4 regions of the Variovorax sp. TLI9-5A genome follow, and region 1 is predicted to be linked to each of the others. Evidence: predicted binding sites of a transcription regulator. Region 1 holds the regulator's gene; each other region holds the start of a gene.
The links. Region 1 encodes sigma-54, which starts transcription at its own class of promoters, with help from an activator protein. Its sites were predicted from a motif close to TGGCANGNAANCTGCTTT; they were not measured.
Positions count from the first base shown of each region.

Region 2: a site for sigma-54 is predicted at 1,757-1,774, ahead of AC1VNX_RS13190 (transglutaminase family protein). Genes of this name have one in related genera too.
Region 3: a site for sigma-54 is predicted at 2,147-2,164, ahead of AC1VNX_RS22210 (ammonium transporter). Genes of this name have one in related genera too.
Region 4: a site for sigma-54 is predicted at 2,207-2,224, ahead of AC1VNX_RS01950 (pilin). Genes of this name have one in related genera too.

Region 1 is NZ_CP200310.1:6,703,379-6,707,132, reverse strand. Features, by position in the region: gene lptA (lipopolysaccharide transport periplasmic protein LptA) at 1-409, shown strand, start outside; gene lptB (LPS export ABC transporter ATP-binding protein) at 406-1,200, shown strand; gene rpoN (RNA polymerase factor sigma-54) at 1,218-2,819, shown strand; gene AC1VNX_RS31880 (phospholipase D family protein) at 2,830-3,754, shown strand, end outside.
Region 2 is NZ_CP200310.1:2,757,647-2,761,400, reverse strand. Features, by position in the region: gene AC1VNX_RS13195 (DNA internalization-related competence protein ComEC/Rec2) at 1-1,707, opposite strand, end outside; gene AC1VNX_RS13190 (transglutaminase family protein) at 1,851-3,754, shown strand, end outside.
Region 3 is NZ_CP200310.1:4,687,962-4,691,715, forward strand. Features, by position in the region: gene AC1VNX_RS22205 (MBL fold metallo-hydrolase) at 1-799, opposite strand, end outside; gene AC1VNX_RS22210 (ammonium transporter) at 874-2,076, opposite strand; gene AC1VNX_RS22215 (LytTR family DNA-binding domain-containing protein) at 2,229-3,191, opposite strand; gene AC1VNX_RS22220 (acyltransferase family protein) at 3,359-3,754, shown strand, end outside.
Region 4 is NZ_CP200310.1:395,215-398,968, reverse strand. Features, by position in the region: gene AC1VNX_RS01960 (methyltransferase family protein) at 1-469, opposite strand, end outside; gene AC1VNX_RS01955 (hypothetical protein) at 471-1,577, opposite strand; gene AC1VNX_RS01950 (pilin) at 1,638-2,144, opposite strand; gene AC1VNX_RS01945 (3',5'-cyclic-nucleotide phosphodiesterase) at 2,354-3,157, opposite strand; gene AC1VNX_RS01940 (CHASE2 domain-containing protein) at 3,187-3,754, opposite strand, start outside.

The DNA of each region.
Region 1 (3,754 bases):
CAAGCAGAAGCGCAACGCGCCCGACGAGTGGATCGAGGGCGAGTCGGAAGTCATCGAGTACGACAGCCGCGCCGACAACGTCAAGTTCATCCGCAACGCCGTCATGCGCCGCCTCCTGGGCGCCACGCCGAACGACGAGAGCCAGGGCGCGCTGATCGTCTACGACCAGAGCAACGACACCTACACCGTCAACGGCTCCACCGTGCCGCCGAACACCGCCGTCAACGCCTCGTCGCCGGGCGGACGCGTCAGGACCATCCTCACCCCCAAGGCCGCCACCGCCCCGGCTGCCGGCGCCTCGGCCCCGGCCGGCGGCGCGAAGGCGCCCCCGCCGGCTCCCACCCCGGCGCCCGGCAAGGGCCTGCGCCAGAGCACAACGCTCAGTGACCAGGGAGACACGCGCAAGTGATCGAATCCGCAGGAACTCAGGACGCCAACGGCGCGCCGGGCAGCCGCCTGGTCGCGCGCGGCCTGAAGAAGAGCTATGGCAGCCGCACGGTCGTGAAGGACGTCTCGCTCGACGTGCAGAAGGGCGAAGTCGTCGGGCTGCTCGGCCCGAACGGCGCCGGCAAGACCACCTCGTTCTACATGATCGTGGGGCTGGTGCGCGCCGATGCCGGAGACATCACCATCGACGGCGAGCCCATCGCCCACATGCCGATCCACCGCCGCGCCCGCATGGGCCTGAGCTACCTGCCGCAGGAAGCCTCCATCTTCCGCAAGCTCACGGTCGAGGAAAACGTGCGCGCCGTGCTCGAGCTGCAGAGCGAGCCCGACGCGAACGGCAAGCTGGTGCCGCTGTCGAAGGAGCACATCGAGGAGCGCCTGACCGACCTGCTGGCCGACCTGCGCGTCGACCACCTGCGCGATTCGCCCGCGCTGGCGCTGTCGGGCGGCGAGCGCCGCCGCGTCGAGATCGCGCGCGCGCTGGCCACGCAGCCGCGCTTCATCCTGCTGGACGAGCCCTTCGCCGGCATCGACCCGATCGCCGTGATCGAGATCCAGCGCATCATCAGCTTCCTGAAGGAGCGCGGCATCGGCGTGCTCATCACCGACCACAACGTGCGTGAAACGCTGGGCATCTGCGATCACGCTTTCATCATCAGCGACGGGCACGTGCTGGCACAAGGCACACCCTCGGAGATCGTCGACAACGCCGAGGTACGCAGGGTGTACCTGGGCGAGCACTTCCGCATGTAAGGGCGGGAGCGGTTCCCATGAAGCAAGGGCTATCCCTTCGCGTCTCGCAGCATCTGGCGTTGACGCCACAGCTGCAGCAGTCGATCAGGCTGCTTCAACTCTCCACGCTCGAACTGAGCCAGGAGGTGGAGCAGATGCTCGACGAGAACCCGTTCCTCGAGCGCACGGCTGAAGAAGCGGCGCGCGAGGAATTCGGGCTCGACACGGCCGATGCCCCGGTGCCGCGCGACGACGGCGGCGATAGTGGTGACGGCGAGAGCGACTTCGCTTCGCCCGCTGCCGGCACGTCCACTGCTGCCACCGAAACCGGCACCACCACCACGGCCGACTCCGACGGCCCCGCCGCCGAGATCTCCGAGCGCGAGCCCGACTGGGAAGGCGACGGCACCGTCGAAATGGCGCCCGACGACAGCGAGTGGGGCAGCGACGCGCCCGCGCGCCAGAACAACGCCGGCGACGACGAGCGCGCGGACGCCACCGAGCTCGCGCGCAGCCAGGAGTCGCTGCAGTCCTTCCTGCACCGCCAGGCGCTGAGCCTGCGGCTCAACGAGAGCGACAGCGCCGCGCTGCGCTTTCTCATCGAATCGCTCAACGACGACGGCTACCTCGAAGACTCGCTGCCCGCGCTGGCCTCGGGCCTGGCCGGCGACGACAACGACGAGTTCGACGACCTCGTGCACCACTTCCAGGTGGCGCTCGGCCTGCTGCAGAGCCTGGAGCCCGCCGGCGTCGGCGCGCGCGACCTCGGCGAGTGCCTGAGCATCCAGCTGCGCGCCATGGCCAGCGACGACGAGACCGAGGAAGAAGCGCTGGTCCGCAAGACCGCCATCGCCATCTGCAAGCAGCCCATGGAGCTGCTCGCGCGCCGCGACTTCAAGCGCCTGGCCACGCTCACCCGCAGCAGCGAGGAGCTGGTGCGCTCGGCGCTGCAGGTCATCGCGCGGCTGGAGCCCAAGCCGGGCCGCAGCTTCGTCGACGTGGAACGCAACATCATCATTCCCGACGTCATCGTCACCAAGACCGGGCGCGGCACCAACGTGAAGTTCCGCGTCATGCTCAACCCCGAGGTCATGCCGCGCCTGCGCGTGCACGACATCTACGCCGGCGCGCTCAAGTCGCACAAGGGCGAGGGCAGCCAGGCGCTGTCGCAGCGGCTGCAGGAGGCGCGCTGGTTCATCAAGAACATCCAGCAGCGCTTCGACACCATCCTGCGCGTGAGCAACGCGATCGTCGAGCGGCAGAAGAGCTACTTCGTGCACGGCGAGCTCGCCATGCGCCCGCTGGTGCTGCGCGAGATCGCCGACGAGCTGGGCCTGCACGAATCCACCATCTCGCGCGTGACCACCGCCAAGTACATGGCCACGCCCTTCGGCACGGTCGAGCTCAAGTACTTCTTCGGCTCGGCACTGGGCACCGAGACCGGCGGCAACGCGTCGAGCACCGCAGTGCGCGCGCTGATCAAGCAGTTCGTCGGCTCGGAGAGCGTGAAGAAGCCGCTGTCGGACAGCCAGATCTCCGAGATGCTGAAGGAGCAGGGCATCGAGTGCGCGCGCCGCACCGTCGCCAAGTACCGCGAGGCGCTGCGCATCGCCCCCGCCAACCTGCGCAAGGCACTCTAGAAAGAAGCCGATGAGCCATGGCCTGATGTCGCGTTGTGGGCATTGGGTCTTCGCCATGGCGGCGGTGCTGCTGTTCGCCGGCTGCGCCAGCCTGCCCGACGAGGCCCCGCGCCCACCCACCAGGACCATCGCCGTCTCGGCCGACACCGCCCTCGGCAAGATCGCCCTGGCCTCGCAGCCCGACCCCGACCTCAGCGGCTTTCGCCTGATGCCCGGCGGCGATTTCGCGTTCGACACCCGCATCCAGCTCGCGCGCCGCGCGCAGCGCACGCTCGACGTGCAGTACTACCAGATCGAGAACGACGAGACCGGCCGCTACCTGCTGCGCACCCTGCGCGACGCTGCCCAGCGCGGCGTGCGCGTGCGGCTGCTGATGGACGATCTCTACACCTCCGGCGAGGACGAGCTGCTGCTGGGCCTGGCCGCCACGCCCAACGTGGAGCTGCGCCTGTTCAACCCCTTCCCGGCCGGGCGCGGCAGCCTGCTGAAGCGCTTCACCGCCTCGCTCCTCGACTTCAGCCGCGTCAACCGCCGCATGCACAACAAGCTGTTCATCGCCGACGGCGCGATGGCGGTGGCGGGTGGGCGCAACATCGGCAACCAGTACTTCAGGCGCACCTCGGGCGAGAACTTCATCGACCTCGACACCTTCGTCACCGGCGCGCTGGTTCCCCGGCTGGGCAGCCTGTTCGACCAGTACTGGAACAGCATCTACGTGCGGCCGATCCAGTCCGTGGTGGCCAGCGACCTGCCGCGCGAGGAGCTGCGCAGGCGCTTCGAGCTGGCCACCGGCCCCGACACAACGCCCCCGCCGCCGAAGCCCGCGCCCAACGACCTGCTCGGCTACAGCCCGATGGCGGAAGACCTTGACGCCGGCAAGCTCGGCCTGATCTGGACCACCGCCGAGGCCTACGCCGATTCGCCCGAGCGTGTGA
Region 2 (3,754 bases), 3.9 Mb from region 1:
CGTGGCGGTGCGCACGAGCACCGCGTTGCCCTGGCCGATGTCGGCGGCGAGCAGCTCGAACTCGCCAGCGGCCGGCCGGGGCGCCTGCCACAGCAGCACGGGCAGGAGCAGCGGAATGCCGAGGCCGCGCAGCGACCATGGCAGCCGCATGGCCAGCAGCGCACCGCCACCGACGCCGCAGGCGGCCAGCCACAAGGGCGGCGCGGCCATCGACAGCGTGGCGTGCGGCAACTCGGCCAGCCATTGCAGCAGCAGCGCCAGCGCCTGCACGGCCGTGGCCGCAAGGTCCCACGACAGTGGCACCGTCACGCCGAGCATCGCCAGCGGCGTGATCACGAGCGTGACCCACGGAATCGCCACCGCGTTGGCCAGCAGTCCGATCAGCGACACCTGCTGGAACAGCAGCAGGCTCAGCGGCGTGATCGCCAGCGTGATGGTCCATTGCTCGCGAAAGAAGCGCAGCAGTCGGGCGGCCGCGCCGGCCTGCTGCTCGCCCTGCACTCCAGCGTCCGTCGCGAAGAGCACGCCCACCGCCACGAAGCTCAGCCAGAAGCCCGCCTGCATCAATGCCCACGGGTCGAGCGCGACCACCACCGCGGCAGTCAGCAGCCACACGTTCGGCCAGGGCCAGCGCCGCCCGGTCAGGCGCAGCAGCGCGACCGTCGCCAGCATCCAGACCGTGCGCTGCGAAGGCACGCCCCAGCCGCTGAAGAGCGCGTAGAGCGTGGCCAGCAGCACGCCGCCGATCAACGCGGCCTGCTGCGCGGGCAGGCGCAGCATCAGCCACGTGCTGCGCCGCCAGAGCAGGCCAACGGCGTGCGCGGCGAGCCACGCGAACATCGTGACGTGCAGGCCCGAGATCGACATCAGGTGCGCCACGCCCGTGGCACGGAACACATCCCAGCCGGCGCGGTCTATGGCGTTCTGGTCGCCGGTGACGAGAGCCGCGATCACGCCGGCCTGCGCGCGGTCTGGCACGCGCTCGAAGATGGCGTCGCGCACCGCTTCACGGGCGCGTTCGATGGGGTGCCGCCAGGTGGAGCCGACCAGCACCGGCGCCGCGTCGCGCGCGCCGGCTCGCACATGGCCGCTGGCGTGCAGGCCCTGCTCCCACATCCAGAGTTCGCTGTCGAAACCGTGGGGGTTGCGGTTGCCGTGCGGGGCTTTCAGGCGCACCGTCAGGCTCCAGCGTTCGCCGGCATGCGGGGAAGCGACGGCGGTGCTGGCTGGCGAGGTACGGCTCCAGAGGCTGGAGCCTTCCGCATACCAGCCGAGCGCGATGCGCTCGGGCACGGCTGGCAGGCCTGTCATGGAGGGGTCGACCCACTGCGCGGCTTCGACATCCAAGACGAATCGCGTACCAGCCTCGTTGCGCTGGGACATCTCCGATACGACGCCTGCGACGCGCAGGTCGCGCCCTTCGAGCGCCGGGTCGAGCGCGCCTTTCGCATAGGCGACGGCGCGCAATCCTGCGAGCCCCGAGCCGGCCATCGCTCCGCACGCCACGGCGATCAACAAGAGCCTTCTGCCCGGCAGTCGCCGCCACCACATTCCGGCCACGCCGACACATAGCAAACCGGCATAACCCCATGCCGGCCACAGCACCGGTTGCTGCAGCTGCAAGGCCGCTCCCAGCAACGAACCGCCCAGTGCCGCAAATGCGCCGAAGCCCCCCGCAGCCCGGCCCGACGCACGAAACCGCGTCATCGGACAACTCCCGAATCCATGATGCAAACCCTCCCCAAATCACGCTCAGTGGCGCGTTAATTGCTTTGGTATCTCGGCTAGTATGCGTCTCACCAGAGACATCATCTCCCGATGCAATCTGCCAGCACTGCACACAAAAACGCATGTCCATTCACGCCGCTCTCCACCACGTCACCCATTACAAGTACGACCGGCTGGTGCAGCTGGGCCCCCAGGTCGTGCGCTTGCGGCCCGCGCCGCATTGCCGCAGCAACGTCATCTCGTACTCGCTGCGGGTCGAGCCGGCCGAGCACTTCGTCAACTGGATGCAAGACCCGTTCGCCAACTACCAGGCGCGGCTCGTGTTTCCCGAGAAGACGCGCGAGTTCAAGGTCACGGTCGACCTCGTGGTCGAGATGGCGGTCTACAACCCCTTCGACTTCTTCCTCGAACCGCAGGCCGAGAACTTCCCGTTCAAGTACACGGCGTCGCAGGCCGAAGAACTGGCTCCCTACCTCGTCACCGAAACGCCCACGCCGCTGCTGCAGGCCTACCTCGACAAGATCGACCGCAAGGAGCAGCGCACCATCGACTTCCTGGTCGGCATCAACCAGCAGGTCCAGAAGGACGTCAACTACCTGATCCGCATGGAGCCCGGCGTGCAGACGCCGGAAGAAACGCTCACCAACGGCAGCGGCTCCTGCCGCGACTCGGGCTGGCTGCTGGTGCAGCTGCTGCGCCACTGCGGCCTGGCGGCACGCTTCGTCTCGGGCTACCTGATCCAGCTCACGCCCGACGTGAAGGCGCTCGACGGCCCGAGCGGCACCACGGTCGACTTCACCGACCTGCATGCCTGGTGCGAAGTGTTCCTGCCCGGCGCGGGCTGGATCGGCCTCGACGCCACCTCGGGCCTGCTGGCCGGCGAAGGCCACATTCCGCTGGCCTGCACGCCCACGCCTTCGAGCGCCGCGCCCATCGAGGGCGGCGTCGATGAATCCGAGGTCGAATTCGGCCACGACATGAAGGTCACGCGCATCTACGAATCGCCGCGCGTCACCAAGCCCTACACCGAAGACCAATGGGCCGACGTGCTGGCCCTGGGCGACGCCGTCGACGCGCGCCTGAAGGCCGGCGACGTGCGCCTGACCATGGGTGGCGAGCCCACCTACGTGGCCACCACCGACCGCGACGCGCCCGAGTGGAACACCGACGCGCTCGGCCCCACCAAGCGCGGCTACGCCACCGAGCTCGTGCACAGGCTGCGCGCCGAGTACGGCCAGGGCGGCTTCCTGCACTTCGGCCAGGGCAAGTGGTATCCGGGCGAGCAGCTGCCGCGCTGGGCGCTGTCGATCTTCTGGCGCGCCGACGGCCAGCCGCTGTGGCACGACCCCGACCTCTTCGCCGACGAGCGCTTTCCGACGCACTACACCAGCGAGGACGCGCGCCGCTTCACCAACCTGCTCGCGCACAAGCTGGGTATCACCGAGCGCTACATCCAGCCGGGCTACGAGGACATCTACTACTACCTCTGGCGCGAACGCCGCCTGCCCGTCAACGTCGACCCCTTCGACTCGAAGCTCGACGACGAACTGGAGCGCGTGCGCCTGCGCCGCGTGTTCACCCAGAAGCTCGACGCGGTGATCGGCTACATGCTGCCCATCGAGCCCGGCAACGCGAACGGCGACGCGCCCGCACTGGCCGGCCCGGCCTGGAAGACCGGCCCCTGGTTCCTGCGCGACGACCGGCTGTATCTCATCCCGGGCGATTCGCCCATGGGCTACCGCCTGCCGCTCGACTCCCAACCGTGGGCCAGCAAGGGCGACTACCCCTACATGATCGAGCGCGACCCGAACGCGCCGCGCGGCGCGCTGCCGAGCGGGGCCGACTACCGCGCGCGCTACGCCGTGGGTACCGGCGGCGCGGGCGGTGCGGGTGAAGCAGGCGGCACCGGAGCCGACCTCGGCGCCGTGCCCTATGCCTTCGGTACGCCTCCCGTCGTGCCAGCCTCGCTGCGCATGCAGACGCCGGGCGCATCGGGGGACGGGGAAGGCGATGGCGAGGGCAGCGA
Region 3 (3,754 bases), 2.0 Mb from region 1:
TGGTGATCTGCGGCTGCGCGAACTGCACGGCGGCCACGTGCATCAGGTCGCCCCACAGCACCAGCTTCTGGCCCCTGGATTCGACGACGTAGATGTTGTGGCCCGGTGTGTGGCCGTGGGCGGGCACGGCCCTGATGCCGGGCAGCAGCTCGGTGCCGCCCTTCATGCCCTTGAACTTGCCGGCTTCCACGTACGGATTCAGCGAGGCCATCGCGCCCTGAAAGAAACCCTTCATCTCGGCGGAGGCCTTCTCCAGGTTGGCCTTGTTCAGCCAGAAGTCGGCGTCTTCCTGCCCGGCGTGGATGGTGGCGTTGGGAAACACCAGCTTGCCGTCCTGCACGAGGCCACCGACGTGGTCGCCGTGCATGTGGGTGATGAGCACGTCGTCGACCTGCTCGGGCTGGTAGCCGGCGGCCTTGAGGTTGGCCTGCAGGTTGCCGAGCGTGGGGCCGAAGAGGCCGCCGGCGCCGGTGTCGACCAGCACCAGCTTGCTGCCTGTGTTGATGAGGTAGCCGTTCACCGAGGTGGGCACGGCGTCCTTCTCGAAGCCGCGGTCGAGCAGCTTGCCGACCTGCGCCTGGGTGGTGTTGGTGAGCAGCTTCTTGGGCTCGAGGTCGAGGGTGCCGTCGAACAGCGCCGTCACCTCGAAGTCGCCGAGCATCATGCGGTAGAAGCCCGGCGCCTGGGTCTTGACCTGTGGCGCGCCGGCTTGCGCCACGCAAGAGAACGAAAGCATGAGCAGGCTGCCGGCCAGTGCGGCGATGCCTTTGCGCAGCCAGCGAGCGGGTGTCGTTGTCATGGGTCTACTCCTCGGCGGTTGTAAGGGGCGCCGAGAATAGCCCAAGCCGCTGCGCCCTGCTGCAGGGCCCGCGATTACCAGTTGACCTCGCGCTCCGGCGTCGCCGAGATGTGGTGGATCGACAGGTCGGCGCCGTCGTATTCCTCTTCCTGCGACAACCGCAGCCCCGCCACCGCCTTGAGCGCGCCGTACACCGCCGCGCCCGCCAGCGCAGCCCAGGCCACGCCCATCACGGTGCCGATAAGCTGCGCCCACACATTCACGCCGCCGATGCCGCCCAGCGCCTGGGTTCCGAAGATGCCGGCCGCGATGCCGCCCCAGGTGCCGCACAGGCCGTGCAGCGGCCACACGCCGAGCACGTCGTCGATCTTCCACTTGTTCTGCGTGAGCGTGAACAGCTTGACGAAGATGCCGCCAGCCACGCCGCCCACCACCAGCGCGCCCAGCGGGTGCATCAGGTCGGAGCCGGCGCACACCGCCACCAGGCCGGCGAGCGGGCCGTTGTAGACGAAGCCCGGGTCGTTCTTGCCCATGGCCAGCGCCACGAGCGTGCCGCCGACCATCGCCATCAGCGAGTTCACGGCCACCAGGCCGGAGATCTTGTCGATGCTCTGCGCGCTCATCACGTTGAAGCCGAACCAGCCCACGCACAGCACCCACGCGCCCAGCGCCAGGAACGGAATGTTCGACGGCGGATGCGCGCTCAGCGAGCCGTCGCCCCGGTAGCGGTTGCGCCGCGCGCCCAGCAGCAGCACCGCGGGCAGCGCCAGCCAGCCGCCCACCGCATGCACCACCACCGAGCCCGCGAAGTCATGGAACTCGTGGCCGGTGAGCGAGGCGATCCAGCCCTGGATGCCGAAGTGCTTGTTCCAGGCGATGCCCTCGAAGAGCGGGTAGACGAAGCCGACGATCACCGCCGTGGCGATCAGTTGCGGCCAGAACTTGGCGCGCTCGGCGATGCCGCCCGAAATGATGGCCGGAATGGCCGCGGCAAAAGTCAGCAGGAAGAAGAACTTCACCAGCTCGTAGCCGCTCCTGGCCGACAGCTCGGTGGCGCTCACGAAGAAATGGGTGCCATAGGCCACGCCGTAGCCCACCAGGAAATACACGATGGTCGAGACCGAGAAGTCGACCAGGATCTTCACCAGCGCATTGACCTGGTTCTTCTTGCGCACGGTGCCCAGTTCGAGAAAGGCAAAACCGGCGTGCATGGCCAGGACCATGATGGCGCCGAGAAGGATGAACAGCGCGTCTGCGCCCTGTTTAAGTGCGTCCATTGGAGCTTCTTGCGGATTTTTGGTTTGAATTGGTGCGTCGCACCGGAATCAACCAGTACGGCCGGCCAATGAAGCAAAAATGGTGCCTATAAGCTCTTCGATGGTGCGAAATGAACCAATAGCGGGCTAATCAAGGCTCGCCACGCACCGCTTCAGCCCGGGCCGGCGCCTGCCCGAAGCGCGTCCCGATAGCGCCGGCTGCAGGGCACGGTGGTGCCGTCATGCATGTGCAGCCGGGCGTCGCCGCCGTCCAGCGGCTCGATCTCGCGGATGCGGCCCAGGTTCACCGCATGGCTGCGGTGCACGCGCACGAAGAGCGCGGGGTCGAGCTGGGCCAGGAAGTCGGTCAGCGTGGAGCGCAGCAGGTAGTCGTGGCCGTTGACGTGCAGGCCGACGTAGTTGCCCTCGGCCTGGAGCCAGTCGATGTCGGTGGCGGCGATGAGGAATTCGCGGCGCAGCTTGCGGACGAGGAAGCGCTCGGGGCGCGGGGGCGGCGATGGGGGAGGCGCTTCTGCGGCCGGGGGTTCAAATCCCCCGGACTCCGCCAAGTCCGGGACCGGGACCGGGACGGGAGCCGGCTCAGCCACCACGCCCTCCTCCGGCGCATCCAGCACCCGCGCTTCGCCCTGCAGGCGCAGCAGGAACAAACGGTAGGCCCAGATGCCGAACACGATGCTGGCGTACACCCGCACGTCCTTCAGGTACTCGTAGCCCCACTGGGCAGCCCAGCCCCAGAAGTCGTAGCGCTCGCCGGCTGCGGCGTAGACCAGCGCCCGCAGCCCGAACATGCCCACCACGTGGACCACGCTGAACACCACGCTCGCGACCAAGTGCCAGGCCAGGAAGCGCAGCAGGTGGGTGCGCGCCAGCGGCGACAGCCGGCGCTCCACCGCGGCCAGCGCCGGCACAAGCAGCAACAGCATCAGGTGGCTCGACACCTCCCAGGTCGCGACCTCCCAGTTGGGCCGGGGCACGGCACGCGTGCGCACGTCCATGATCGCCACCATGGTGCTGAACGCGGCCTGCAGCGTCATCAGCACGATCCAGAAAGCCACCTCCAGCGGGCGGCGGATCGGCGCGTAGCGTTCGTACAGGTTCTTGCGGGGGTCTCCCATGGCCGGGATTCTCGCGAAAACGGACCCCGGGACGGCTGTTTCGGGGCCGGATTTCATCCCCGCGGGCCACCGCTCGTCACAAAGCGGGAGCGATCCGTCCCCCGGCCGCGCCGCGCGGGGGCGGCCGGGCCGAGCATGGCGGCCTTCCCCGCTTCGAGGAGCCGCCCATGACCGCCGATCCTGACCCTTCCGACCACCGCCGCCACGACATCGACGCCCTGCGCGCGCTGGCCTTCCTATTCGTCATCCTCTATCACGTGGGCATGTACTACGTGGCCGACTGGCCCTGGCACCTCAAGAGTCCGCACGCGGCCGAGTGGCTGCAATGGCCGATGCGCATCCTGAACCTGTGGCGCATGGACCTTGTCTTTTTGATCTCGGGCGTGTCGCTCGGCTTCCTCAGCCGGGGCCTGGGCACCTGGGGCCTGCTGCGCAGCCGGGGCCTGCGGCTGATGCTGCCGCTGGTCTTCGGCATGGCGGTGATCGTGCCCTACCAGGCCTACGCCCAGGGCGTGGCCAACGGGCTGGTGGCGCCGGGCTTCGGCGCCTTCCTGCTGCGCTAC
Region 4 (3,754 bases), 6.3 Mb from region 1:
TAGCATAAATCGGATGCCGGACAAAACGATACGCTCCCCTAACTACCACTCCACGATTCGCAGGAAGAAGACCAAAGCTCCGGCCGAGACTTAATTTTGAATAAATTTGCAGAATTATTCCAGCAGTCTGCAACGAAGCTCCAACTCCAGAAGAAACCAACCCGATAGACGCGTATTCAAAAAAGTCCATCAGCAGGTAATAAAAAGTACCGCACACCGTGGACAAAACGGCAAGAAAATTCATTTTGACGTCAAGAGAATCTCTGGCAAAAACAAGCAGGCCAACGCTTATTAATTCGGAAACCACCAACAACAAATAGTTAAACGATCCTTTTTCAAGAAAGACCATCAACGCCTCGGCCGCAAATCTCAAGAAAAAAATTGCCGCGACCGCTCGAAAAGAGAACCTGAAAACCCGGCTACGGGCCCAATACTCAACGATCGCCAAGGAAATTGATTTGGCATCCATTTTAAGAAAAAATATACTTTTTCATTAGCGGGTTCTCCTTTTTCCAGATCACGCTGTCGATAAAATAATGATGGATGTTTATAAAAATCCAGATTGCAGCAGTACAAATAAAAACCCCGCCAGATAAATAATTAATCTTCCCCTCTTTTAGATAGTCCAGTACACCCGGGATGATCCAAAATGCAATTGCCCCCATAACCACCACTCCAATATAATTCCAAACATTTTTGGCCAATGGGCTTGTCGTACCAAACTTTTCTTTGCTTTTGCCTTTTTTGTATTTCGAAACTATAGCCAAGTATTGCAAAGAATGGAAAAATGGAATAACTAGAATGAACTTATGGTCAAGCCACGCGAGTACTGTCCAAAGATAAATACCGACCATATATCCAATTATCCCTGCAAACGGCATATTTGAAGTGGGGGTCTTTGCATTTCGCCAAACTACGACCTGGCGCCATATCGCTATCAATGTCCACACAGCAGAAGCTACGGCAACGATAGCTGCTGTAGCTGTCCAATAATCATTAAGCAGAGGTTTGAAGATCGGAAATTTAACGCCCCAAAAATCACCTCTGCCGAGAGCACCGGCCCCAATTATCAGCGCAGCTATCCAGCTTATGTATGAGTTCCAGAGAAGTATGCTTCGCGATTTGGCAGACCAATAGACCTTCCTTTGTGCCGCATCGAAAAGTGCCATACCAAAAGCTTGCTTTACGTAGTGCCATCCAACGAGAATGGCATAAAGACCCAGGCTGAGTTGCAAGAGCGTGAAATCCCTATGCAGCGAGAAGTAAACCGACAGGCTCAGCAGAACAATCAAAAACAATGGAACGGCTATTGCCGTCATCAACCATCTGACCTTATACGCAGCCCGTTTTTCCTTTTTTATTGCAGGCCAAATTTCGAAAAACATCTGATACGAATATATGAAATGAGGATGATTTACGAAATTAGCCAAAAGCATCATTACAGAGGCTAGAATTAAAACTTCTTTGGCCTCTAGCTCAATTGATCGAAATATCAACCACACAAGCAACGAAATTCCGCCAAGCAGGGCTGTATCCATCACCCTAGCGCCACTCTGATTTTTGTCAGCGATTTGCATTGAATCTCCTAAGACCAAAAAAAAGAGGCTTTGCGCCTCTTTTTTTAGCTTACGATGCAATTACGGTGCAGGTGCGGGAGCCGTCGTACCAGCACTTGCCTCACGGCAAGCCTGAGGAAGGAACTTATTTGCAACGGTTCCGCTGTTGCAGCTCCAGTTTGCACCGCCGTCAGTGGTATTGAAGACGACCGTGCCAGTTGCACGCGAATTAGAGCGCATGGTCGCAGTCAGCGTTCCGGCCGGATAAGTTCCAGTGATGGCGGTACCCAAAGTCGAGTATTTACCCGTCAGGTTCGCTGCGATCGAGGTTGCGGCGACGACTTGCGTGTTGGTTCCATCGGTTTGAACCAAAGTAGGCCAAGCATTCTGATTGGAGCCGAACTCTGCCAGGGGCGCCTTCAAGCCGCCCAGCAATTCAACAGGTTCCGCAACTTGTGCACGAGTCACGTAGTCGTTGTACGCCGGCAGAGCCACAGCAGCCAAAATACCAATGATCGCCACGACGATCATCAGTTCGATAAGGGTAAAGCCGGCCTGAGCGCGGCGGGCGATGGTACGAACGTTCATATTTAAGGAACTCCAGGTAGGTTGGTTGTTACGCCCGGGAACCTGCCCGGAGCGAGGTACCTTCCGCAGCAACTGTGCCACCCGCCTTCAGCCCCTTCCAGAGACCGGACGTGTCACCTGAAGCCACTTTGGCGTTACACGGTGTGACACAACTTGCCCAAGATGCGACACTTGGTGACAAATTTGTCATGCCAAGGCGTCATCCGCCGTCAGAAAGTCAGGACGCCATCCGCCTTCAGCCAGCGGATATCCCGCTGCGCCAGCCCCGCCACCTGGTCGTCCACCAGCGCTTCGATCTGACTCATGATCTCGTCGGTTTCGGCCGGCTTGGTGTGGGTGATGTAGATCGGATATTGCTTGCCCGGCCGGATGTGCGTCAGTTCGTCGGCCAAGACTGCCGGCGACAGATGCAGGCTGCGCTCGGCCAGGGCATGTTCACGGCTGCTGAACGCCGTTTCGATGACCAGCATCGCCACATCCAGCGCGTTCACGCGCTCCCAGAAGAAGGCATTGCGCTCGGTGTCCCCGCTGAAAACCCAGTGAGCACCGCCTTCTGCCCGTCGCACGGCGAAGCCACATGCGGGCACGGTATGGACTGCGGGCAGCACCTCCACCACCTTGGGCTCGCGGCTGCCTAGCGGCAGTTGCTGCCCCACCGCGATGTCGTGAAAGCTCACGAAGGGCGATTCGGGGCTGGGAATGCTCTCGAAGTCGGGCCAGATGACGTTGTTGAACACATGCACGCGCAGCGCGTCGATGGTGTCCCTCAGCGCATGCACGCGCAGCGGCTGCGTGCGACGGCTGCCGATGGCGTCGAGCATCAGGGGGAGCGCTGCGATGTGGTCGAGGTGGCTGTGCGTGAGCACGACGTCGTCGATGCGGACCATCTCGTCGAGCGTGAGGTCTCCGACACCGGTGCCCGCATCGACGAGCAGATCCGTGTCGACCAGGAACGAGGTGGTGCGGCAGTCTTTGGCGATGGCGCCCGAGCAACCCAGCACACGAACCTGCATTGTGAAAGACCCCTTGTATGTGTCCGTCGTCATTTGGTTTCGAACCGGGTCGCGCCATCCCAGTTCGGGTCTTGCGGTCGCAACGCCATCGAGGCTAAACGCTGGGCGTAGAGCTGGTAAAGGACTTTTTTCGCATCCGCGGCGAGCAGGGGTGCCAGCAAGTTTCGGCCCATGGCCCAGTCCTGGCGACGGTACGCCGCGAGTACTTCGCCCCAGCGTTCGAGCAGTTGCCGTGTCTGCTCCAGCGCTTCCGGCGTACCCGCGGGCAGGGGCGTAAAAACGGCAACGGCTTGTGCTTTTCCCTTGACTCGCACGCTGTCGAGTTCCTGCCAGACGAAGCCCGGCGCCAGCTCGCGCGTCGCGCCGCTCGCGACCACTTCCACGCCGTAATGTCCGCTCAGACCCTCGAGGCGCGACGCGAGGTTGACCGCATCGCCGACGACGGTATAGCTGCGCCGCGCGGTCGACCCCATGTCGCCCACGCTCATCACGCCGCTGTTGATGCCGATGCCCACGCTGATCTCGGGCCGGCCGCTGGCGCGGTGGATGCGGTTGATGTCGTGCACGGCATCGGCCATGTCGAGCGCGGCTCGCACG